Regions from separate parts of the Rhodomicrobium lacus genome, predicted to be linked through region 3. Evidence: riboswitches for the same ligand, from Rfam matches in the RefSeq annotation. Region 3 holds a riboswitch; each other region holds the start of a gene.
What was found. Region 3 has a riboswitch for cobalamin ahead of EK416_RS00895 (TonB-dependent receptor plug domain-containing protein). Riboswitches for the same ligand answer to the same signal wherever they lie in the genome.
Positions count from the first base shown of each region.

Region 1 (8,051 bases), on a different contig from region 3:
TGTTCGGCGGCAATGCTCTGAACCTCATGGGCAAGGCCGCCTTTGTCGCGGCCACGCGGCGCGCGCGCCGCGCCGTGGTGATGGCGACATCCGACAAGGTGGAATTCCACGTGCCCGTCAAGGTGGGAGAACTCGTCGAACTTTCCGCCCGCGTCGTGCGCGTAGGCCGCGCTTCGATGACCGTCGAAGTCTCGATGATGGCCGAAAAGCTGCTTTCGGGCGAGCGCCGCCTCGCCGTGCGCGGCTCGTTCGAGATGGTGGCCGTCGACGAAGCAGGCCGCCCCACAGCGTTTCGCCCCTGATTTCAAAGACAATTTTCTAGCCGCCGCTGCCAAGAGAGGAACCTGCCCCGTGAAGTCGCATACCGTTCGCACATACAAATCCGCCGAGCCTTTGCCCCGCGCCGAACAACTCGCCTGGAAGATCGCCGAAGTCGCCGCCGACCCGGTCGCGGTCGAACCTGCCGTGGTCGAGATGATCGGCAACCGCATCATCGACAATGCCGCCGTTGCCGCCGCTTCGCTCGCACGCCGCCCGGTGGCCAACGCCCGCAATCAGGCGCTCTCGCATCCCTTCAAGCCCGGCGCGAGCGTGTTCGGCATCGCCTCGCATCGCCGCTTCTCGCCCGAATGGGCGGCGTGGGCCAATGGCGTCGCCGTGCGTGAACTCGACTTCCACGATACGTTCCTCGCCGCCGACTATTCGCATCCGGGCGACAACATCCCGCCGATCCTTGCCGTCGCCCAGCATTGCGGGCTTTCCGGCGAAGCGCTCGTGCGCGGCCTCGCGGCGGGCTACGAAATTCAGGTCAATCTCGTAAAAGGCATTTGCCTGCATGAGCACAAGATCGACCATATCGCCCATCTCGGACCGTCGGCTGCGGCAGGCATCGGCGCGGCGCTGGGGCTTCCGGTGGAGACGATCTGGCAGGCCGTGCAGCAGGCGCTGCATGTGACGACGACGACGCGGCAGTCGCGCAAGGGCGAGATTTCGAGCTGGAAGGCTTACGCGCCCGCTTTCGCCGGCAAGATGGCGGTCGAGGCGGTGGATCGAGCCATGCGCGGCGAAGGCGCACCGTCGCCCGCATGGGAAGGCGAGGACGGTTTCATCGCATGGCTGCTTTCCGGCCCGAAGGCGGAATACACCGTGCCGTTGCCTGAGAAAGGCGAGCCGAAGCGCGCCATTCTCGACACCTACACCAAGGAATACTCGGCGGAATATCAGAGCCAGGCGCTGATCGACCTCGCGCGGCGGATGCGCGAAAAGATCGGCAATCTCGCGGCCATCGAAAACATCGTTATCCACACGAGCCATCACACCCATTACGTGATCGGCACGGGTGCGAACGACCCGCAGAAGATGGACCCGAACGCGAGCCGCGAAACGCTCGACCATTCCATCATGTACATCTTCGCGGTCGCGCTGGAAGACGGCGGCTGGCACCACGTGCATTCCTATGCGCCGGAGCGCGCGAAGCGGCCCGAAACCGTTGCGCTGTGGCACAAGATTTCGACCGTCGAAGATGCGGAGTGGACGCGCCGCTATCATAGCCGCGACCCGAAGGAAAAGGCGTTCGGCGGCCGCGTCGTCGTCACCCTGCGTGACGGCCACGTGATCGAGGACGAGCTTGCCATCGCCGACGCCAACCCGCTCGGCGCGCGCCCCTTCGCCCGCCCGCAATACATCGAGAAGTTCCTCACGCTTTCGGAAGGAATCGTCTCCCCCGCCGAGCAACAGCGCTTTCTCGAAACGGTGGACCGGCTCGAACGGCTGCGCGGCGAAGAGCTTCTGGGGCTGAATTTCACCGTCGATCCCGTCGCGCTTGGCGCCGAGCGGGCGACCGGCCTTTTCGAATGGAACGGCACATCGCGCGAGACGGGCCGCTCAGCCGTCGTCGGCGCTTAGGGAGGACAACCATGCTACAGGACGCAACGAAGGCCGCCGGGCCGAAGCCGAAGAAGTCGGTCGCGCTTTCCGGCATCATCGCGGGCAACACCGCGCTGTGCACGGTGGGCCGCACCGGCAACGACCTCCATTATCGCGGCTACGACATTCTCGACGTGGCCGAAACCTGCGAATTCGAGGAGATCGCGCATCTCCTCATTCACGGGGCGCTGCCGACGCCGACGGAGCTTCACGCTTACAAGACGAAGCTGAAGGCGCTGCGCGGCCTTCCTTCGGCGGTCCGCGTCGCGCTCGAAGCGCTGCCGGCCGCCTCCCATCCCATGGACGTACTCAGATCGGGCGTGTCCGCGCTCGGCTGCGTGCTGCCGGAGCCGGTCGACCACAACCATCCAGCTGCGCGCGATGTGGCCGACCGGCTCCTGGCTTCGCTGGGTTCCATGCTGCTCTACTGGCATCACTTCGCGCATAATGGCCGCCGCATCGAGGTGCACACCGACGACGATTCCATCGGCGGGCACTTCCTGCACCTGCTGCATGGCGAACGCCCGCGCGAAAGCCACGTCCGCGCGATGCACACCTCGCTGATTCTCTACGCCGAGCATGAGTTCAACGCGTCCACCTTCACCGCACGCTCCATCGCGAGCACGGGATCGGATCTGTATTCCGCGGTGACGGGCGCGATCGGTGCGCTGCGCGGGCCGAAGCATGGCGGCGCGAACGAGGCGGCCTTCGAGATCCAGAAGCGTTACAATTCAGCCGATGAGGCGGAAGCCGATATCCGCCGCCGCGTCGAGGCTAAAGAGGTCGTTATCGGCTTCGGCCATCCCGTCTATACGGTCGCCGACCCCCGCAACAAGGTCATCAAGGAAGTCGCCCGCCGCCTGTCGCACGAGGTCGGCGCGACGAAGATGTTCGAGATCGCCGCGCGCATCGAAAGCGTGATGGCGGAGACGAAGAAGATGTTCCCGAACCTCGACTGGTTCAGCGCCGTGTCCTATCACCAGATGGGCGTTCCGACCGCGATGTTCACGCCGCTGTTCGTCATCTCGCGCACGAGCGGCTGGGCGGCGCATATCATCGAGCAGCGGCAGGACAACAAGATTATCCGCCCGTCCGCGAATTATGTCGGCCCGGAAAACGTAGCGTTCGTGCCGCTGGAAGATCGCGGGCGCACGCCTGCGCCGTCTCCCGCGCGTGCGGCGTAGGGAGCGGACATGCCTTATCTCAACGGTTTCGACCTGCCCGACCAGACGGCGGGCTTCCGCTTCCGCGAGCTTCTGGAGCGTCGGGGCATCCTGAAACTCCCCGGCGCGCATAACGGCATGGCGGCGCTGCAAGCGAAGGCTGCGGGCTTCGATGCGCTCTATCTCTCGGGCGCGGCGATGACCGCGTCCATGGGGCTGCCCGATCTCGGCATCATCACGGTGGATGAGGTCGCGTTCTTCATCCGCCAGATCGCGCGGGCGAGCGGCCTGCCGCTGCTCGTCGATGGCGACACGGGCTATGGCGAGGCGCTGAACGTCATGCATATGGTTCGCACCTTCGAGGATGCGGGCGCGGGCGCTGTGCATATCGAGGATCAGCTTCTGCCGAAGAAATGTGGGCACCTGAACGACAAGAAGCTGGCGGACGCCCGCGACATGGCCGCGAAGGTGGCCGCCGCCGCAAAGGCGCGCCGCCATCTCGTCATCGTGGCGCGCACCGATGCCGCCGCGAGCGAGGGGATCGACGCGGCCGTGGCGCGTGCCCGGCTTTACGTCGAGGCGGGCGCGGACGCGATCTTCCCCGAGGCGCTGACGAGCGCGGCCATGTTCCAGGAATTCGCGCGGCGTCTGCCCGGCGTGCCGCTGCTCGCGAACATGACCGAGTTCGGCCGCACGCCGCACTTCACGGCAGCACAGTTCGAGGCGTGGGGTTACGCGATGGTCATCTGGCCCGTCTCGTCGCTTCGGGTCGCGAACAAGGCGCAGGCGAAGCTTTACGCCACGCTCGCGCGCGACGGCAGCACGGAGGCGATGCTCCCCGAAATGCAGACTCGCGCCGAGCTTTACGACACCATCGGCCTCGCCCGCTACGAGGCGCTCGACGCCTCCATCGTGCGGACGGTGCTGCCGCAAACATAGATCGACATCGGCATATAAAGATGTCGTTATATCGAGATTGACGACGGTGCCGATCTCGATCACACTCATTTTCCGTCGCGGTCTGCGAGCGCATAGCCCGTGGCCAAGAGGGAAGCCGGTGCAAGTCCGGCGCTGCCCCCGCAACTGTAAGCGGCGAGTTTCGGCCCACCCATGTCACTGAGGCAATCGCTTCGGGAAGACGGGCCGAAGCGACGACCCGCAAGCCAGGAGACCTGCCGCGACGAAATCGAAGTCCTCGGGCGGGGTGTCCCGGTGGAGCGGTTGCGGCCCGCCGACTGGCGGCGTTCGCGCGCGTCCCATCACAGCCTTGCCCCAACGCAATGGGGTTAGAACGTGTCTTCCAGCATAAAAATCGCAACGCTCGGCACGCCGCGCATCGGACCGCGCCGTGAGCTTAAAACCGCGCTCGAAGCCTACTGGGCGCACAGGATCGGGGAGAAGGAACTTCGCGAGACAGCGGCCCGGCTTCGCGCCGACAATTGGGCGCGACAGAAGGCAGCGGGCGTGACGGTCATTCCGTCGAACGACTTCTCCTTCTACGATCAGGTGCTCGACACGAGCGTGATGGTCGGGGCCATTCCTGAAATCTACGGATGGAAAACCGGCGGCGTCACCCTCGGCACCTATTTCGCCATGGCGCGGGGATCGCAGGGAGCGGACGGCGAAGGCGCCTGCGGTTGCCCGCACGCGAACCACGGCGCGCCCGCGCAGGAGATGACGAAGTGGTTCGACACGAATTACCATTACATGGTGCCGGAGTTCACAGCGGGGCAACGCTTCACGCTGGCCTCGCTGAAGGCCGTTGACGAATATCGCGAGGCGCAGCATCTCGGCTATGAAACGCGGCCCGTTCTGCTTGGGCCGGTGACGTTTCTCAAGCTTGGCAAAAGCAAGGATCCCGCGCTCGACCCGCTCACGCTGCTCGACGCCCTGCTCCCCGTCTATCTCGACGTGCTCCGCCGCCTCGCCGCCAACGGCGCGGAATGGGTGCAGATCGATGAGCCGTGCCTCGTGCTCGATCTCGACGCCGCCGAGCGCGACGCGCTGAAGACGACCTATCGCCGCTTTGCCGATGCGCTGCCGAGCCTCAAGATCATGCTGGCCACCTATTTCGGCGCGCTCGGCGATAATCTCGATACCGCGCTTTCGCTCCCCGTGGCGGGGCTGCATCTCGATCTGTCACGCGCTCCGCAGCAACTCGACGATGTGCTGGCGAAAGCGCCGCGCGGCCTCGTGTTGTCGCTCGGCGTGATCGACGGCCGCAACGTCTGGCGCGCGGACCTGGCCGCGATCCTCGACCGGCTGGAACCCGTGGTCGCGAAGCGCGGCACCGATCACATACAGCTTGCGCCGTCCTGCTCGCTCCTGCATGCACCGGTCGATCTGGAGCTTGAACGCGATCTCGACGCCGACGTGAAAAGCTGGCTTGCCTTCGGCGTGCAGAAGATGGGAGAGCTTTCCGCGCTCGGCCGCGCGCTCTCGGAAGGCCGTGCGGCAGTCGCGCCCGCGCTCGAAACCGCGTCCGCAGCGCTTGCCGCGCGGCGCGCATCGCCCAAGGTGCATGACGCAGCCGTAAGGCAGCGGCTCGCAGCCGTGACGCCGCAGATGGCGCTCCGTCGCGCGCCCTATGCCGAGCGTGCCGCCGTTCAACGCCGCCGCTTCGGCCTCCCGCTGTTCCCGACGACAACCATCGGCTCCTTCCCGCAGACGGCAGATGTCCGCAAGGCACGAGCCGCCCACGCCAAGGGCGCTCTGACTGAAGCCGAATACGACTCGTTCCTTCGCGAGGAAACCGCGCGCACGATCCGCTGGCAGGAAGAGGTGGGCCTCGACGTGCTCGTGCATGGCGAGTTCGAGCGCAACGACATGGTGCAGTATTTCGGCGAGAAGCTCTCCGGCTTCGCGTTCACGAAGAACGGCTGGGTGCAGTCCTACGGCTCGCGCTGCGTGCGCCCGCCGATCCTCTATGGCGATGTATCGCGCCCCGAGCCGATGACGGTCGGCTGGTGGCACTTCGCGCAGTCGCAGACCGACCGCCCGATGAAGGGGATGCTCACCGGGCCGGTCACGATCCTCAACTGGTCCTTCGTGCGCGACGATGTGGCGAGAAGCGTCGCCTGCCGGCAGATCGCACTCGCGATCCGCGACGAGGTGGCCGACCTCGAAAAGGCAGGCGCGCCGATGATCCAGATCGACGAGGCAGCGCTTCGCGAGGGGTTGCCGCTGCGCCGCGCGGACTGGAAGACCTATCTCGACTGGGCGATCAATGCGTTCCGTCTCGCGTCTTCGGGCGTCGCCAACGAAACGCAGATCCACACGCATATGTGCTACTCCGAGTTCAACGACATCATCGACGCCATCGCGGCCATGGATGCGGACGTGATCTCCATCGAGACCTCGCGCTCGAAAATGGAACTGCTGGATGCATTCAGAAGCTTCAAATATCCGAACGAGATCGGGCCCGGCGTTTACGATATCCATTCGCCGCGCGTGCCAAGCGTGCTTGAAATGACGGCGCTCCTCAAGCTCGCACGCGAGCGGCTGTCCGACCGCCAGCTCTGGGTCAACCCGGACTGCGGCCTGAAAACGCGCCGCTGGGAGGAAGTGCGCCCGGCGCTCGAAAACATGGTCGCCGCCGCCAAGGCGCTTCGGTCCGCTTCCTAAATCTCGGCATAAACGATGGCTCCGTCTCTGATGGAGCCATCGCCTGAAAGGCTGGCTGATGTGCCTCGAAGGCCCAGTCAAAAGCCAAGCGGTGCCCACTTTTCGTATCTCTGGCACACTATCAAGTACATCGTGGCGCGCCTTCTGAATTTGGCACGGTTCCTAGAACATTTCAAAAGTAGCTCCGCCAGCAGCGATAAAAATTGTTTCAAGTAATCTGTGGTTTTATTGCCGCTCTGCGGTTGACCGCGTCCGCTCGACTCAGCTAGCAGATACACGCATGGGCCGCAAACGTAGGTATCCACAATCAGGAATAGTCGAAAGTGGTGTTGGAAGAGAGAGCCGAAACTCCATGAAGCGGGGATGAATTGCGCGACACGGCTTCAGGCCTCTGCGAGGATGTGCGCCTCAAGGTGCCGATCGGTGCCCTTTTCGCCGCTGCGGTGCTGCTATTTCCAGGTGGCTTCGATTTCGCGCTTGCGGACGAGAAAGACGGGCTGCCGGAACAATCGGTTGCAACCAGCCTCAACGGAGGACCGGACAAGGACTTTCGCGCGGCCCTTGCGAAAAAGGGCGTCACTTACGGCATCAATTACATCGGTGAGGGCTGGAGCAGCTCCGGCGGCAGGGAAGACAACACGACCTATCTCGGCCGCCTCGAAATCCTTGTCGACGCGGATCTTGAAAAGCTGTGGGGTGCGAAAGGGCTCACCTTCCACGTCAACGGCTATCAGATCCATGGTGCCGGGCTGGAAAAATATCTTGGCTATCCTCTCGATTACATCAGCTCCATCGAGGCGCTGCCATCCACCCGCCTTTTTGAGCTTTGGGTCGAACAGAAGTTCGGGGAGCGCGTTGCGGTGCGCGCGGGGCAACTCGCAGTCGACAGCGAGTTCATGACCTCCGAAACCGCCGGCAAGTTCATCAACTCCTCATTCGGCTGGCCCGCCATCTGGGCGACCGACCTGCCGAATGGCGGCAACTCGTATCCTTTAGCCACGCCCGGCGCGCGCGTGAAATTCGATATGACGGACAAGCTGACCTTTCTCGGCGCAATCTATAATGGCAATCCCGCCGGCTGCGTGGACGGGCAGCGCTGTAACCGCAACGGGACCGACTTCCGCCTGCAAGACCCTCCCTTTGTCGTCGAGGAAATACAGTACAAGTACAATCAGCGAACGAAGGACGGCGGAAAAGACGGCGACAAGAAGGGGAAAGAGAAGGATAAGGAGAAGGGGGAAGCGTCAGCCGCCCTTTTCAGCCTTCCCGGCGTGTTGAAATTCGGCGCGTGGCAGCACTTCGACAATTTCCGGGATGTCTACTCGGGAACGCTCATCG
Region 1 is NZ_RZNF01000012.1:1,665,922-1,673,972, reverse strand. It holds gene EK416_RS17065 (acyl-CoA thioesterase) at 1-302, shown strand, start outside; gene EK416_RS17060 (MmgE/PrpD family protein) at 352-1,905, shown strand; gene prpC (bifunctional 2-methylcitrate synthase/citrate synthase) at 1,917-3,110, shown strand; gene prpB (methylisocitrate lyase) at 3,120-4,028, shown strand; cobalamin riboswitch at 4,090-4,283, shown strand; gene metE (5-methyltetrahydropteroyltriglutamate--homocysteine S-methyltransferase) at 4,383-6,713, shown strand; gene EK416_RS17040 (carbohydrate porin) at 7,082-8,051, shown strand, end outside.
Region 1: it holds a riboswitch for cobalamin, as region 3 does, so the genes downstream of both, metE (5-methyltetrahydropteroyltriglutamate--homocysteine S-methyltransferase) here and EK416_RS00895 (TonB-dependent receptor plug domain-containing protein) in region 3, are expected to answer to the same signal.

Region 2 (8,051 bases), on a different contig from region 3:
GCATGTTCGGCCGCCTCTTGTGCGAAACTCTCCTCAAGCTCGACGCGTTGCGGTTCGAGTTGTCGAGTGAGTGCTGCCCCGTTTCGAAGGCGCGCCGTAAGCGTCGTGGCGCAGCCTGGCCAAAACCTGAAAAACAAACCCTTTCACCGCGATCTGATTGCGATTCAGCCGGCCCCTAGGCCAGCATGCCGGCAACAGCCCCGCTCGACATCGTCGCAAGCGTGCCCGACACGATCGATCTCGGCGCAAGTTCCACGATTTCCGAGCGCCTTTCGGGCGCCATCACAGTCATGCCGCCGATCATGATCCCGGCGCTGCCGAAATTGGCGAAACCGCACAGCGCATAGGTCATGATCATCTTCGAGCGCGGGCTCAGCGCGTCGGGAGGCAACCGCGCGAGGTCGAGATAGGCGGCGAACTCGTTCACGACGGTCTTTGTCGCCATCAGGCCCGCCGCCGTGTCGAGTTCGTTCGCACCGATACCGATGGCCCACAGCAGCGGTTTGAATACGAGCCCGAAAAGCTGTTGCAGCGTAATCGCTCCGCCGCCCGGAGAGGGAATGAGGCCCAGCCCGGCATTGACGAGATGAACGAGCGCCACGAAGACGATCAGCATCGCGATGATACTGGCGACGAGGAAAATGCCGTCGGTCGTGCCGCGCGTGATCGATTCGAGGGCGCTCGACGGCGGGTCGCTCTGTTCGAGCACCGCAGGCTCGCGCGCGCCCGCATCGAACGGCACCATGATCGCGGCGATGGCGAGCGCGGCGGGCGTCGAAATCACGGAGGCGATGAGGATGTTGCCGAGCGCGCCCGGAATGACGGGGCCGAGAAGCGAGGCATAGATCACCATCATGGTGCCGGCCACGCCCGCCATGCCGCAACTCATGAGCGCAAAAAGCTCGCCGCGCGACATCCGGTTGAGATAGGCGCGCACCAGAAGCGGCGCTTCCACCATGCCGACGAAAATGTGGACCGCCGCGCCGAGACCGAGCGCGCCGCCGATGCCGAGCGTGTTTCGCAGGATAAAGGCGAAGCCGCCGACGATACGCTGGAGGATGCCGAGGTAGAGCATGAGGCTCGCAAGCGCGCTGATGACGAGCACGAGGGGAAACGCCTTGAAAGCCAGAACGAAACTCGCGCCCGGCGTCACTTCGCTGAAGGGCAGGGGCGCGCCGCCGAGATAGCCGAAAACGAGCGCGGTCCCGGCGTCGGTCGCGGTCTGGAGAGTTCCGACGGCGTCGTTCAAGGTCGCGAAAACGGCTGTCGCCGGCGGAAACTCGATGCACAGCACGGCGAGGGCTGTTTGAAGCGCTATGCCGCCCGCGACGATGCGGAGGGGAAGACGCCAGCGATCTTCGCTAAGGCACCAGGCCACGGCCAGAAGCGTGGCAAGGCCCGCCAATCCATGCGCTACTTGCAAAATGCAGCCCCCGGCTTTTCCGGCTCGGTCTGCCGGACCGCGACGGCAATCCCGTGAAGGCCGCGCTTCGGTCTGGATTACACATTTGCTATTGGCGCGCAATCCTGTCCGAGCATTCCGGGCACTTCCTCGCAACGCGCTCGGTATCTAGCGAGTTGACGGCGGTCGACACGGGGTTCATCATCCGCTCGCCCGAGATGAGGAAGCCGGTGAAATTCCGGCGCGGTCGCGCCACTGTTAACGGTCCCCGAGCCGTGAGTCAGACCCTCAAATTTCTCGGCGTCATAACTCGAACGGGACGCGCAATCCCAAGGAGATATCATGACCGACATCGCCCACCGGCACGACGTCGCTGACGTGCCGAACCTTGTCATTCCGCTCAGCAGCATTCTTCCGTGGGCCATCTTCGGCGGCCTGATCGCGCTCCTTGCGATCTATTTCGTAGGCGCCGAACAGGGCGCGGTGGCGATCTTCGACGGCATGATGGTGCATGAAGCCGTCCATGACGCCCGCCATCTGCTTGGTTTCCCCTGCCACTGACGTCGGAGCGAAAATCACATGGCTGGTTCCTATCTCGCGCGCGGCATGCTCGCCGGGCTTCTCGCCGCGCTCGTCACTTTCCTTTTTGCCTATACGGTCGGCGAGCCGCCGGTCGATCAGGCCATTGCCTTTGAAGAACAGACCGCCAAGGCCGAGGCGGCCGCCAAAGAGGCACGCGGTGAGCCTGCTGCCGCAGAAGAACCCGAACTCGTGAGCCGCAAGGTCCAGAGTACGGCAGGGCTTCTCACCGGCCTCGTCGTGTTCGGAACCGCGCTCGGCGGGCTGTTCGGCATCGCCAACGCCTTCGCTCAGGGCCGTCTGGGGCGGCTCAGCCCGCGCGCGACGGCGGCATTCCTCGCGCTGGCAGGCTTTATCGTGCTCTATCTCGTGCCGCAGATGAAATATCCCGCCAACCCGCCCGCCGTGGGTTCGCCGGAAACGATCGGTATTCGCACCGCGCTCTATTTCGGCATGATGGCACTCTCGCTCGCAGTGGCGTTTGCCTCTCTGAGCCTCGGCAAGATCTTCGCCCATCGCCTCGGAGCGTGGAACGGTGCGCTTGTCGGCCTTGGCGTCTACGCGCTGGCCGTCATCGTTGCTCTGGAAGCGCTTCCCACTATCCAGGAAGTGCCGGAAAACTTCTCGGCGCAGACGCTGTGGCAGTTCCGGGCCGCGTCGATAGGAACGCAGGCACTCGTCTGGACGTTGATCGGCGCGTTTTTCGGGCTTTTCGCCGAACGCACCGTTGCCAGACGCATCGCGGCGAAGCCCGTGGCTGCATGAGGCGCATCGCCGATTACGGGGCGCTTCTGATGGCCGGGCTCGTCCCGGCCATTGTCTTTCTCGCGGTCGCGCCGGTCGCCGAGGCCCATAGAAAAAGCATCGGACCGACCGGGGGCATCTCCATCGAGAGCATCCCGCATGGGCAGATGGCTGTGATCGCGCGTCATCGCGCCGCGATTTTCGCGCTCGCCGACGCTCAGGTGAAGCCCGACGAAAAGCTCTGGCGTCTGCGCAACTATGCGGAAATCCAGTTTACAGCCTGCCTGTGGGGGCTCGCACCGTCGGCTCTCACCGACGAGGAAAGCCCCTTCAACGAATGCAGCCACGCCTATCTCGCGGCGACCATGGCCCTCCTCTCGCATATGGCGAGCCGGGACGGCGCGCGCGCGGAAACGAAGGCGCTCGCAGCGGCGGTCGAGCGCGATCTGCTGCTCGATGGAACCGGCGCGCTCTGCCAATGGTCCGGCGAGCCTTACAATACGGCGGATGTCGTCTGGCCCGAACTAGGCGCCATTCCTCGCCATGCGCCGACCGCGCTTGCTGCTGCGGGCCTGACGGCGGCGCTCATTGGCGGTGCTTGGGGATTGATGCTGCTGCTTCGGCGCATCGCGTCGAGGGATGCCTGAAGCGTTTTTTTCGCGTCGACGTTCGGTGAAGGGAGATAGTGGAGCGCCTCCGTTTCGATAAAGGCGCCCCATTCTGAGTGCGGCTACGCCGGATGCGCGCCGGTGCGAACGATGGTACCGACATGCTCGCCGCGCAGCGCTGCGGTGAGCCGCCCCGGCACGAGCCCGTTCACGATCTGCACGCGCTCGATGTGACGCGCGGTGGCCATCACCTCAAGCAGCGCGCGGTCGAACGGAAGTGTGCCCTCGTGCTTTGCGAGATCGGCGGCGCTCGTCTCCTTCAGGAGCTTCGCCCTTTTCCCGTCGGGGCCGTTCGGGTCGGTGGTGTAAACCCCGTCCACATCCTCCACGATCGTGAGGCCAGCCGCGCCGAGCGCGTCGGCGAGCAGGAACGCGCCCGTGTCGGCCCGATGGGGCGGAATGCGCGAGCCCGGAAACTCGTGGTTATGATAGGGCGGGAAGGCGCTGCCCACCACGGCACGGGCGGCCGAAAGGTGGATGGCGAGCTGGTCTGCCATGGTCGGATGCTCGATATAGGAGACGCCCTCAGGCGCGAGCAGCGACGCGAGGATGTGGCCGTTCTGGCCCGCCTCGCTTGCGGCGAGTGGCGCAAGAGAGCCGACGGGAAGACCGAGGTCCAGCCCCACGCCATAGAGATGGCGCGCGCGGATACCGGCGCCGGTCAGGATTAGGAGACGATGCTCCGGCAGCAGTTTCCGCAACTCGTCCACGATGGGCAGGATCGCCTCGTGGCCGCGGTCCAGGATAGAGCGGCCGCCGATCTTGACGACCTGCAGCCACGGCAGGATGCGGATGGGGCGCACGCCCGCGACGGGGGCGGTAAGCTGGCCGTCGAGGAGCGTCTGGCGTGCGAGCGGCGAGGCGACGTGTTTGATGGTGTTGGCAGACATTTCGGTGATCCCTTAGCTCGCAGTGATGATGGTGCCGACGTGTTCGCCGGCGAGGGCGCGCGTCAGGTTGCCGGCGACGAGGCCGTTGATGACCTGTACCTCGCGAACGTGCTTCGCCGATTTGAGCAGGTCGAGCATCGGGAATTCGAGGATCGAGTCGTGCAGCCCCTTGGCCTTCATCTCGTCGACCGATATCTTCGGGATGAAGGTGGCGTTCTTCGAAGTCTTCGGGTTTTCGGTGTAGAGGCCGTTTTCGTCCTTAACGAAGATCATCGCTTTCGTTCCGAACTGCTCGGCAACGAGGAAGCAACCTGCGTCGGTGCGATACGGCGGAATGACGGTATCGGCGGCAGGGCGCACCCATAGTCCGTAGGGCGGCATGCCGGAGAAAACCACGGCGTTCACCTCGGCCAGGTAGAGCGGCACAGCCGAGAGCCCCGCGTTGCTGACCGTGGAAATGCCATGCTTGGCGAGCAGCTGCCCGATCATTTCGGCGTTCTGGCTCGCGACCGATGCGCCGAGCTGTGAAAGCACGCCAGCCGGAAGGTTGAGCCCCGCCGCGATCGAATAGAGGTGTCGGGCGCGCGTGCCGGCGCCGGTGCCGATCAGCAGTTTGTGCGCCTTGCGGACGGCCACGATTTCTTCGACAAGCGGATAGACCGCCGAGCGGCCCCGGTCGATGACGCTCTGACCGCCGATCTTGATCACGGTGGCTTCGGGCAGAATCCGGTAATCTGCCGCCTTCTCCGCCGCAGACAGAAGGTCCGGATCTGTCAGCGAGCGCTGCATGAGGAGCGTCTCAAGCTCTGATGTCGTATTGGCCATTGGGGTGCCTTTTCGTAGTTTTTATGTATTTCCACTTTTGCTTTGCCTGGGTTGATATGATATTTGGCACCGCTTCAGCAATATACGAAAATAGTGCGTATTCCACGGCGTCCGGAAGAAACGGCAAAGAAGATCAAAATTCAGCGCGTTTCATCAATCGTTCGCATCAGGCGGCAGGCGAATTCAACATTCCATTGAACCGGAAGTTTCATCGGGAGGGTGCTTTCCGCTTTAAGTGCCGACAAGGCCCTGTTTCTGCTGGTAAAATGCGATCAGTCCGTCCGAGGGCGGTGCACGCACAAAGAGACGTGATGGCCTGAAGGGAAGCCGGAATGTTTCGCCCTGCGGAATCGCGCATTCTGCGGTATTATTTTCCGCATCCGAAATTTTCGCACCAAAGCCATGTCCGACTTTCTGACCACCCGTGAACTCGCCGTGCTGCTGCGGGTGAAAGAGCGCAAGGTTTACGAGCTTGCGGCCGCTGGAACGCTGCCGGTCCGGCGCGTGACCGGAAAGCTCCTGTTTCCGCGCGAGGAAATAGAAACATGGCTCGGCACCAGAAGCGGCGAGACCCCCGTCGTGGCTTCGGTCAATGGCAGGGAATCCGCCAGGCCCGCTGTGGTTGTCGGCAGCCACGATCCTCTGCTGGAATGGGCATTACGGGAATCGCGCTCGGGCATCGCGACGTTTCTCGACGGTGCGCTCGACGGTCTCGACCGCGCGGCGGCCGGCGAGTGCGTCGCCGCCGGATTGCATATTCCGGAAGCGTCCGGCTGGAATGTCGCCTCGGTCGCAGATCGCTTCGGCAAGGAACCGTGGGTGTTGATCGAATGGGCGCGCCGCACGCGCGGGCTTGTCATGCGGACCGATCTTGCGAGGAAGCCGCGCTCATTGCGCGACGCGAAGGGGCTCCGACTTCTTTGCCGCCAGCCGGAAGCGGGAAGCGAGCTGATTTTCAGTCAGCTGCTCGCTTGCGAAAAGCTGCGACCGCAAGACTTCAACCTCGTCGGGATGGAGCGGTCGGAATCCGATCTTGTTTCAGCCATCGCGGCGAATCCAGAAATTTCTGAAGTTTTGCGCACTTCCTGCGTTCCATGCGAAAGCCGAAGACCTCGGCGGCTACGACATATCCGGCTTCGGGACGGTCCATTTCAACGGAAGCTGAGCGCCGGCAAGGTCAGCCTCGCAGCAGGGGGGCGTGCCAAGCAATTTTCCGCGATCAGCCCGGATTTCCGAAAAGGGGAGCGAATAAAAAGTCCGTCTCGCCGATGCTCTGCACTGAGAATCCTGTTCCAAAAATAAGCCAAATATTAGCATGACGATAGATGTCGAAACCGGCGTTTGCCAATTTCTTGGCAAAGATATGCTGGATGCAAGACACGCGCGCTCATATAAATCCATCTATACCCGTTGCCGCCGGGCGTGGCCCGGCCTTCCGGTCCGTTATTCCGCCAGACACCATAAAAGCTGGAGCAATTCTTTGCCAAGAACGCCCTTCGCTGCCGTGATCGCATTTGCGGTCCTCGCCTTCTCGACACCAACCTTCGCGCAGACGACGATCTTCAACGTCTCCTACGATGTGACGCGCGAGCTTTACAAGGAGATCAACCCCGCGTTCGAGGCCGACTGGAAGGCGAAGAGCGGAGAAGCTGTCACGGTGAAACAATCGCATGGCGGGTCGAGCAAGCAGGCGCTTTCCGTCCTCAATGGCCTCGAAGCCGACGTCGTTACCATGAACCAGTCTCCCGACATCGACGTCATCGCCGACAAGGGCATCATCGCCAAGGATTGGCGCGACCGCTTCCCGTTCAAGGCTAGCCCCTATACGACCACCACCGTTTTCGTCGTGCGCAAGGGGAACCCGAAAGCCATCAAGGACTGGGACGACCTGACGAAAAAAGGGCTTCAGGTCATTGTGCCGAACCCGAAGACTTCGGGTAATGGCCGCTATACGTATCTCTCGGCATGGGGCTATTCCCTCCAGAAAGGCGGGGATGCCGCCGCCGCGAAGGATTTCGTCACGCGGCTGTTTGCGAACGTGCCCGTGCTCGACGGCGGCGGACGCGGTGCGACGACGACCTTCACGCAGAACCAGATCGGCGATGTTCTGATCACCTTCGAGAGCGAAGCCCTGGCGCTCGCCCGAGAGATCGGCGAGGACAAGTTCGACATCGTGTATCCGTCGATCAGCATCGAGGCCGAGCCGCCGGTGGCGGTCGTCGATTCGGTCGTCGACAGACGCGGCACGCGAAAGCAAGCGACAGCCTATCTCGAATTCCTGTTCTCACCGCAGGGGCAGGAGATCATCGCGAACCGCGATTTTCGCCCGCGCGATGCTGAGGTTGCCGCGAAACATGCGAGCCGTTTCCCGGCGCTGAAAACATTCACGGTTGAGGGGCTTCTCGGCGGCTGGGAAAAAGCACAGAAAGAGCACTTCGGCGAAGGCGGCGTCTTCGATCAGATCTTCCAGAAGTAAAAAGAGACAAGCGCGAGGGCGGACAGAAGGCTCGCTTCTCCGCCCTCGTCCCCACCAGAAGCGCTTTACTCCTCCAGTACGACGGCGCACGAGCGCGCGGCGACATGCACGCACTGCCCGGGCTCGATATCGAGCAATGCGGTTGTCAGCACCTCGAAGGTGGTCTCGCCCACGCGTACGAATGCCGACGCGTCGTGTCCCTTGAACACGAGGCTCGCGACGGTGGCGGGCACGCCTTCGCCACCCCCGGGCGCAATGCGGATCGATTCGGGGCGCAGCGACAGCCGCACGTGGCCGCTTGCGGGCCGGTCGAGGCTCACGCGCCCGAGCGGCGTTTCGGCAATCGCCCCGTTCGCGACGCCATCGAGGAGATTTGTCGAACCGAGAAAGCCCGCGACGAAGGCGTTAGCCGGGCGAAAATAAAGATCCTTCGGCAGGCCCGTCTGTTCGACGCGCCCCTGGCGGAG
Region 2 is NZ_RZNF01000004.1:205,483-213,533, reverse strand. It holds gene EK416_RS07230 (NupC/NupG family nucleoside CNT transporter) at 176-1,426, opposite strand; cobalamin riboswitch at 1,566-1,706, shown strand; gene EK416_RS07225 (CbtB domain-containing protein) at 1,745-1,963, shown strand; gene EK416_RS07220 (CbtA family protein) at 1,982-2,746, shown strand; gene EK416_RS07215 (hypothetical protein) at 2,743-3,372, shown strand; gene EK416_RS07210 (amino acid kinase family protein) at 3,456-4,283, opposite strand; gene EK416_RS07205 (amino acid kinase family protein) at 4,296-5,108, opposite strand; partial or broken gene EK416_RS18175 (helix-turn-helix domain-containing protein) at 5,511-5,606, shown strand; gene EK416_RS07200 (substrate-binding domain-containing protein) at 5,727-6,410, shown strand; gene EK416_RS07195 (sulfate ABC transporter substrate-binding protein) at 6,589-7,584, shown strand; gene EK416_RS07190 (ABC transporter ATP-binding protein) at 7,650-8,051, opposite strand, start outside.
Region 2: it holds a riboswitch for cobalamin, as region 3 does, so the genes downstream of both, EK416_RS07225 (CbtB domain-containing protein) here and EK416_RS00895 (TonB-dependent receptor plug domain-containing protein) in region 3, are expected to answer to the same signal.

Region 3 (8,051 bases):
TCTGCCGCATCATTTTCCTGAATGCCCGACCGACGGCAAGATCGTCATCATCGCCTGCGGCAAGGCGGCGGCGGGTATGGCGCGCATCGCTGAAGACCACTTTTCGCGGATCTGTCCGTCGCATGCCCTGACGGGCGTCGCCATCACCCGGCATGGCGAGAAGTCCGAACCCTTGAAAAAGCTGAAGCTGATCGAGGCGGCCCACCCGATCCCGGACGAGAGCAGCGTCGTCGCCGCCGCGGAGGCGATCAAGGCCGCGCATTCGGCGAAGGCGGGCGACCTCATCCTCACCCTGATTTCGGGCGGCGCCTCCGCGCTGCTCGTCGCGCCCGCCGGCAAGATCACGCTGGCCGAGAAGCAGGACTTGACCCGCACACTTCTCAAATGCGGCGCGCGCATCCATGAAATCAACTGCGTCAGGAAGCATATTTCGCGCATCAAGGGCGGACGCCTCGCCGCCTGCGCCTCGCCTTCGGCGATCCTCGTCACGCTCGCCATATCGGATGTGCCGGGCGACGAGCCGCAGACTATCGCTTCGGGCCTCACATGCCCCGACACAACGACGCTCGCCGATGCGCGGCGCATTCTGGCGAAATACGGCATCACGGCGCCGCGTTCCGTCGTCGAGGCGCTCAACGATCCCGTGAACGAAACACCGAAGCCGGGGCACGCGATCTTCGCCAATGCGCGTTACGAACTCGTCGCCACCGGCCGCGATTCGCTTCAGGCGGCGGGCGAAGTGGCGCGCGGCCAAGGCTTCGAGGTGATCATGCTGGGCGACTCGCTCGAAGGCGAGGCCCGCGACGTGGCCGAGATGCACGCACGTCTGGCCCGGCGCTGCCTTTCGGACGGGCGGCGCGTCGTGATCCTCTCGGGCGGCGAACTCACCGTGACCGTGCGCGGCAACGGCAGGGGCGGCCCCAACCAGGAATATGCGCTCGCCCTCGCCGCCGCCCTCAACGGCGAGCAAGGCATAGCCGCGTTCGCGGGCGACACCGACGGCATCGACGGCGGCACCGGCGATTGCGCGAACGATCCCGCGGGCGCGATCGTCGATCCCGGCACCGCGAGGCGCGCGGCGGCGCTCAATCTCCTTCCAGCCACATTTCTCGCCAATAACGACGCTACCGGCTTTTTCCGGCTCACAAACGATCTCGTCGTCTGCGGCCCCACGGGAACAAATGTGAATGACTTCCGGGCTATTGTTGTCGACAGCTCAATCAGAGATTAGTGTGAGCCAGCGACTCACGTGATTCCTGGAACACACGGATGATCTTGCAACGGCTTCCCATATCGTCAAGGCTGGCTCGCATGACGGCCTTGGCGGGCGCTTTTTGCATCGGGCTGGCCCTGCCGGCTCCGGCGAATGCCGAACTCAAGCTTTGCAACAGCACGTCCAGCCGCATCGGCGTCGCCATCGGCTACAAGGACAAGGACGGCTGGGTCAGCGAAGGCTGGTGGAACGTCGACAGTCAGTCTTGCGCCCTTCTCATCCAGGACAGGCTCCGCGCGCGCTTCTATTATGTCTACGCCTTCGACTACGACAAGGGTGGCGAGTGGGGCGGCGCCATCGCCATGTGCACCAACGACGTCGAATTCACCATCAAGGGCATCGATAATTGTGACGGGCGCGGCTTCAAGAAAAGCGGGTTCTTCGAAGTCGACACGCAGGAGCAGACGGACTGGACGGTAAAGCTCACCGATCAATCCGAAACGGCGCCTGCCGCGCCGATGGATACGAGCGGCGGGCCGCCCGCCGCCGACGCTCCCGCGCAAGCCGCAGCAGCCACCGCGCCGGGGACACGCCGCCGATGAAAAGAAAACGCCGCGTCAAGATCATAGCCACCCTTGGACCGTCGACCAGCACTCCGGAGCAACTCGAACGGCTTGTCGTGGCCGGCGCGGATGTCTTTCGGATCAACATGAGCCACTCCGGCCATGACGACATGCGCACCTACGTCGCCGCGCTGCGCGAACTCGAAAAGAAATACGGCCCCATCGCGATTCTCGCAGACCTTCAGGGGCCGAAGCTTCGCATCAGTTCCATCGCGGAAGGCAGCATCCAGCTCGAACGCGGTCAGACCATCATCTTCGATGCGAATCACACGCCGGGTACCGTTGATCGCGTGGGCCTTCTGCACCCCGAAATCTACGCGGCGGCCGAGCCGGGCCACACCCTTCTCATCGACGACGGCAAGCTTCACATGCGCGTTCTCGAAGCGCGCCCGGGGCGCATCGTCGCCGAAGCGATCACCGCCGGCGTGCTGTCGAGCCGCAAGGGCGTGAATCTGCCCGACGCCATCCTGCCGCTCGCATCGATGACCCCCAAGGACCGCAAGGATTGCGAAGCGGCTCTCGAAGCGGGCGTGGACTGGGTCGCCATTTCCTTCGTTCAGCGTGTCCATGACGTGCGCGACGTGCGCGCCATCGTGGGTGATCGCGCAGCCATCATGGCGAAGATCGAGCGCCGCTCCGCCATCGCCGAAATCGACGACATCCTGCGCGAGAGCGACGGCGTGATGGTCGCACGCGGCGATCTCGGGGTGGAGATGCCGCTTGAACAGGTGCCGGGACTTCAGAAGCAGCTCCTGCGCGCGGGGCGCGATCTCGGCAAGCCGGTCGTCGTCGCAACGCAGATGCTCGAAAGCATGACGTCATCTCCCGTCCCCACGCGCGCCGAGGTTTCCGACGTCGCGACCGCCGTTTTCGAAGGCGCTGACGCCGTGATGCTGTCCGCCGAATCCGCGACTGGCGCCTACCCGGTCGAGGCCGTGGCCACCATGGACCGCGTTGCGCGCGAAGTGGAAAAGGACGTGAATTACGAAAGCATCCTGCATTTTCGCGGGACCCCGTCCGACAAGACCGCCGCCGACGCCATCAGCGCGGCCGCTGCGTCCATTGCGGAGACGCTGAAGCTGAAGGCGATTTTCTGTTACACCGCGACGGGCAAGACAGGCCTTCGCGTCGCGCGGCAGCGACCGGCCCAGCCGATCGTTGTGCTGACGCCCGTGATCGAGACCGCGCGGAGGCTCAACCTCGTCTGGGGGCTGCACTGCGTGCAGACGTCAGACCCTGCAAACACGGGCGAGATGGTGCGCGGTGCCGAGGAAGTTGCGCGCGCTTCCGGCTATGCCGACGATGGCGACCGCGTCATCGTCTGCGCGGGCGTGCCGTTCAAGCGGCCCGGCAGCACGAACATGCTTCGCATCTTCACTATCGGCGAGGACAGCGGCAGACCGCACTGAGGCGCGGCGGGGGTGTACCGAGACCGCCTAGTCTGAATCGACGCCTAGATGGGAAACGCTGTATGGGTAATCCACAGCACTTTAGCCTCGAACTTCCGCAGCGTTGCCTGCAGTTGCTGGAAGAGCTTTGGCCGCACGCTAAAAATTGTCTGAATGCTAAGAATCCTGAGCTTGGATCGCTTACAACTACTTTTTTAATTTCCATGTCAATACCTATTATCGTTTTCCCCATTGAGAGAATCGAGCGGCATCGTTACGCTCAAGCTAAAAATTATGCCGATGATCGGCACAAAAATCCTGAAGTCGCACAAAGTATTATAGAGACCTTAGCGGGAAATAAATTTGAAGACGCCCCATTTTTTGCAAAGGATTGTTGGAGTTTTGTACGCTCGCCGATTTTCAATATCTCTGATAGGCTTCCGGACGACACCGCAAATTCACTCGCAGCGGATGATGCCTTTCTTGCAGCAAAGAAGATGCCGACATCTCAATGGTGTAGCATCTTAAGGAATGCGATGGCGCATGGCGGTATCGGATATCTTGATAATTCTGGGAGAACTAGCGAAGATCAACCGGTTACGATGCTGGTGTTTGCAAGCGGCAAATACACAGGCAAAGGTAAATATAGAACACTGACCGAAATCAATCTTTTAAGAATTAGCACAGAGAATTATCGCATTTTCCTGCGTTCGTGGGTGACTTGGCTAAAAAAAGAAAATTTTATATTCAATAAGCCGTTCGATCTCCCGCAAGCTGGATGGTTGGGCGGCGATTTTGCCGCCCTTGATACAGAAATTATAGAACCGTAAGCTTCTGCAGATTCACGAGTTCGGCGATCCCCTTCTTCGCGAGCGCGGTCAGCTCGGCCATGCGTTCCTCGGAGAACGCGCCCTTCTCCGCCGTCGCCTGAATTTCGACGATCTGACCCTTGCCGGTGAAGACGAAATTCGCATCCGCCTCGGCATCCGAATCCTCGGGATAATCGAGATCGAGAACCGCTTCCCCCTTGTAGATGCCGCAGGAGACCGCCGCGACGTTGTCCTTCATGGGCTCGCCGCGCAGCATGTCGCGTGCGCGCATCCACTGGAAGCAATCGTGCAGCGCGACCCAGGCGCCGGTGATCGACGCGGTGCGCGTGCCGCCATCCGCCTGCAAGACGTCGCAATCGACCATGATCTGGCGTTCGCCGAGCGCCTGAAGATCGACCACGGCGCGGAGCGACCGCCCGATCAGACGCTGGATTTCCTGGCTGCGTCCGGACTGATGGCCGGTCGTCGCCTCGCGGCGCGTGCGGTCGGAGGTTGCGCGCGGCAGCATGCCGTATTCGGCCGTGATCCAGCCCCGTCCCTGCCCTTTCAGCCACGGCGGCACGCGGTCTTCGAGGCTCGCCGTGCAAAGCACATGCGTGTTGCCGAACTTGATAAGGCACGATCCTTCCGCGTGATGCGAAAAGGCGCGCTGGAAACTCACGGGGCGAAGGTCGCCGGCCTGCCGTTTCGAGGGGCGCATGCAATTTCTTTCTTTTCGGGCGCGCTGCTTGCGCGAGGCCCTTTTATAAGTCTCACCTTACCGCAGCCGGGCGGTTTAACCCGGCTCGATTGTGAAGTTGGGCATCCTTATTCGAACGCCGTAGCGGACAGTAGGCCAGCGTTTTTCGGGTATCAACGGCTTTCGGCCGCCCCCGCGTCGCTTTGATCCTTCGCCAAATGCCGCAGACGCACGCGAGCGAAGTCGCTTACATTGCGTTCGCTTCGGTAAGCGCGGGCCTCAGACCGTTCAAGCTGCCTCTCCGATCTTCAAATTTTGCGCCGTCGCCGCCAGTCGTGGGCACCTGCGAAACGCGTCTTTTGCTTCCGAGTTTTCGGTCCACGAGCGAGGCGCGGCGCCGCCGCACAAAGCCGCGTCTAGCCGAACCACCACCACCAGTTCACGACGAGCACGAAGGTAACAAGGATCAGCGCGAGGATGATCAGCGTCTGGATATGAGCGGCGACCCAGTTGCGCCATGTCTCCGGCGCTTCGCCCGCCTCCTGCCCCATCGAGCCGAGGATCAGAAGCCCGAGAACCCCAAGAATGTAAATTCCCGCCGGATATTGTTTGCATTGCCCGCAGGACCAGCTGTCGAGCCACATCAGCCCGATAAGCGTGCCCGCGACCAGAAATGTGATGAAAGCCAGTACGCCGAGGCTGATGATAATTACAAAACGCGTGATATCAGCACACGTCATGCCTCCCACTCCCTTTGACGCAACAGTACTTTCGGTTTCAGCGCCTGCCATGCCAGCGCCTCCCTCCACGCAACGAGACGATTTTCGTAAAACTAGCAGGGCAGCGTTAATCATGCGTTTCATGCGGCGCCCCCCAAGCGGCAGCGGGCGCCGTTGGAGCTACGGCTATTTGCGCCAACTGTTGCATGCTTGAACAGCTTGTGGCCGACGCGCCACAGCTTGCGCGTAACATGCCGAATTGCGGCATTTGCGTGATTGCGGCGCAAGCTTCATGCAAGCTATGCCTTAAGCCGATGGTCCTCCGATGAGGATAATAGGGAACGCGGTGAGGGACGACGTCCGTAATCCGCGGCTGCCCCCGCAACTGTAAGCGGCGAGCGATGCGCCAAAGGCCACTGGGAAACCGGGAAGGCGGCGTTGAGTTTTGACCCGTGAGCCAGGAGACCTGCCATCAGCCGTGGTCACGCGCGAACACGTCGGGCGGGGTGTCCTGATGGGGGCTTGGAATCCGCTCAACGCGGCGTTCCTGACTTTGGTTCGTGGTGACGTGTCACGTTCCACGAGGCCCAATATGCCCGCTCTATACCCGCGCGCCCGCTCCTGTGTCGCTTTCGTCAGCCTTGTCGCGTTTGCCGCGAATGCGCAGGCGCAAACCGCCGCCCGTTCCGATACCCTGCCGCCCGTCGTCGTGAAGAAGGACGGGGCCGAAAAGCAGAAGAAGAAAGCCGCCGCTCCGAAGAAAAAGAAGGAGGCTCCAGCCGTTGCGCAGGGTGCCGCCGAACCCGCGCCGGATGCCATTCCCGGCGAGCCGTCGAAGGACGTGATCTATTCCGCGAACCGCGTCGCAACCGACATCTCCAGGGTCGGCTCCGCGGTGACGGTCATTACGCGCGACGAGATCGAGGCGCAGTCCCGCACCTACGTGCAGGATTACCTCGCGCAGGTGCCGGGCGTTTCCGTGGCGCAGACGGGCTTGGGCGGCACCAGCACCTATTCGATCTGGGGCGCCTACGGCCGCAATGTGAAGGTGCTCGTCGATGGAATCGACGTATCGGATCCGACCGGCACACAGGTTTCCACGGCTCTTGAGCACGTCCTCGCGGGGGACGTCGCACGCATCGAAGTGCTGAAGGGATCGCAGAGCCTGCTCTATGGCGGCCAGGCGGTCGGCGGCGTCATTGCAATCGATACGGCACGCCCCGTACTTGGAGCATCGCTCTCGGGCTCAGGCGAAACAGGCGCTTATAATACACAGCGCGGAACCGCGAGCGCGGCTTACGGCACCGAAAACGGCTACGCCCGCTTCACGGTCCAGAGCGTGCGCAGCGACGGCTTTTCGGCCGCCGCGCTTGGCAGCGAAGACGACAGCTATCGAAACCTGACCTTCAGCGGGTCCGGCGAATATAAGGTGTCGAACGAGGTGAAGGTATTCTTTGCCGCGCGTTCTGTTGATGCAAACCTCAAATACGACAGTTCCTATGACGGATATGGTCTGGCGAAGGATGGATGGCCCGGGACACAGGCTCTCACGAGTCAGCAATCCGGCCGTCTGGGGACCGAGGTGACGCTCTTCGATGGCGCTTTGGTCAATACCGTTTCGCTTCAGGGAATGCGGCTTGATCGAGATACGAGATATTGGAGCGCCGCATACGATAACAACTGGAACGCCATTCCCGGCATGGGCTCCATCGTTGCCGACTCCTATGACGGGGACCGCTGGAAGGTCGATTATCTGGGTACTGCGAAGGTGACGAGCTGGGCCACAGCAGCCGTTGGGGCCGATTATCAGGAAGAAACCGCAAAAACCGCTTCCACCGTTCAGCATGAAGCTGATCTTGCCGGCGTGTTCGGCCAGCTTTCAGTCGAGCCGCTGAAAGGACTTACGCTGACTGGCGGCGGTCGTAACGACCATCACAGCACCTTCGGCGACTTCGACACCTACCGCTTCACCGGCGCATATTTTTATGAGCCGACGCAAACCAAGTTCCGCGCAAGCACCGGAACCGGCTTCCGCGCCCCGAGCCTTTACGAGCTCTACGCGCCGTCCGGTCTCGGGAATACGGCGCTCAAGCCCGAACAAAGCGAGAGCTGGGACGTTGGTTTCGATCAGTGGTTCGAAAACCGGCGCTACCGTTTCAGCGCAACCTACTTCCAGTTGGATACGACGAACGAGATCGGTTACGACCCATTCGCTGGAACCGGGCCGTGGGGCCAATATGTACAGCTTTCAGGCACGACACATCGCGAGGGCGTGGAGTTTTCCGGCGCAGCAGTTGTGAGGCCATGGCTCACGCTGTCGGCGGGCTACACCTATGTCGATGCAAGGGCGGAGGATGGCTCGCGTCTCGTCCGCATCCCGCGCAACAGCATCACGCTCGGCGCGGACGCGCTGCTGTTCGACACGGTGAAGGCGAACGTCACCACGCGTTTCGCGCTCGATACGATCGACTCGAGCAATTACCAACTGGAAGACTATGTGCTTCTGAACGCGAAGTTCAGCTACGACATTCGCCCCGGTTTCACCGCTTACGTCAGGGGTGAAAATCTGCTCGACGAGAAGTACGAAACGGTGCGCGGC
Region 3 is NZ_RZNF01000002.1:38,935-46,985, reverse strand. It holds gene EK416_RS00925 (glycerate kinase type-2 family protein) at 1-1,231, shown strand, start outside; gene EK416_RS00920 (DUF1036 domain-containing protein) at 1,312-1,815, shown strand; gene pyk (pyruvate kinase) at 1,812-3,245, shown strand; gene EK416_RS00910 (hypothetical protein) at 3,308-4,054, shown strand; gene rph (ribonuclease PH) at 4,041-4,754, opposite strand; gene EK416_RS00900 (hypothetical protein) at 5,150-5,473, opposite strand; cobalamin riboswitch at 5,751-5,940, shown strand; gene EK416_RS00895 (TonB-dependent receptor plug domain-containing protein) at 6,045-8,051, shown strand, end outside.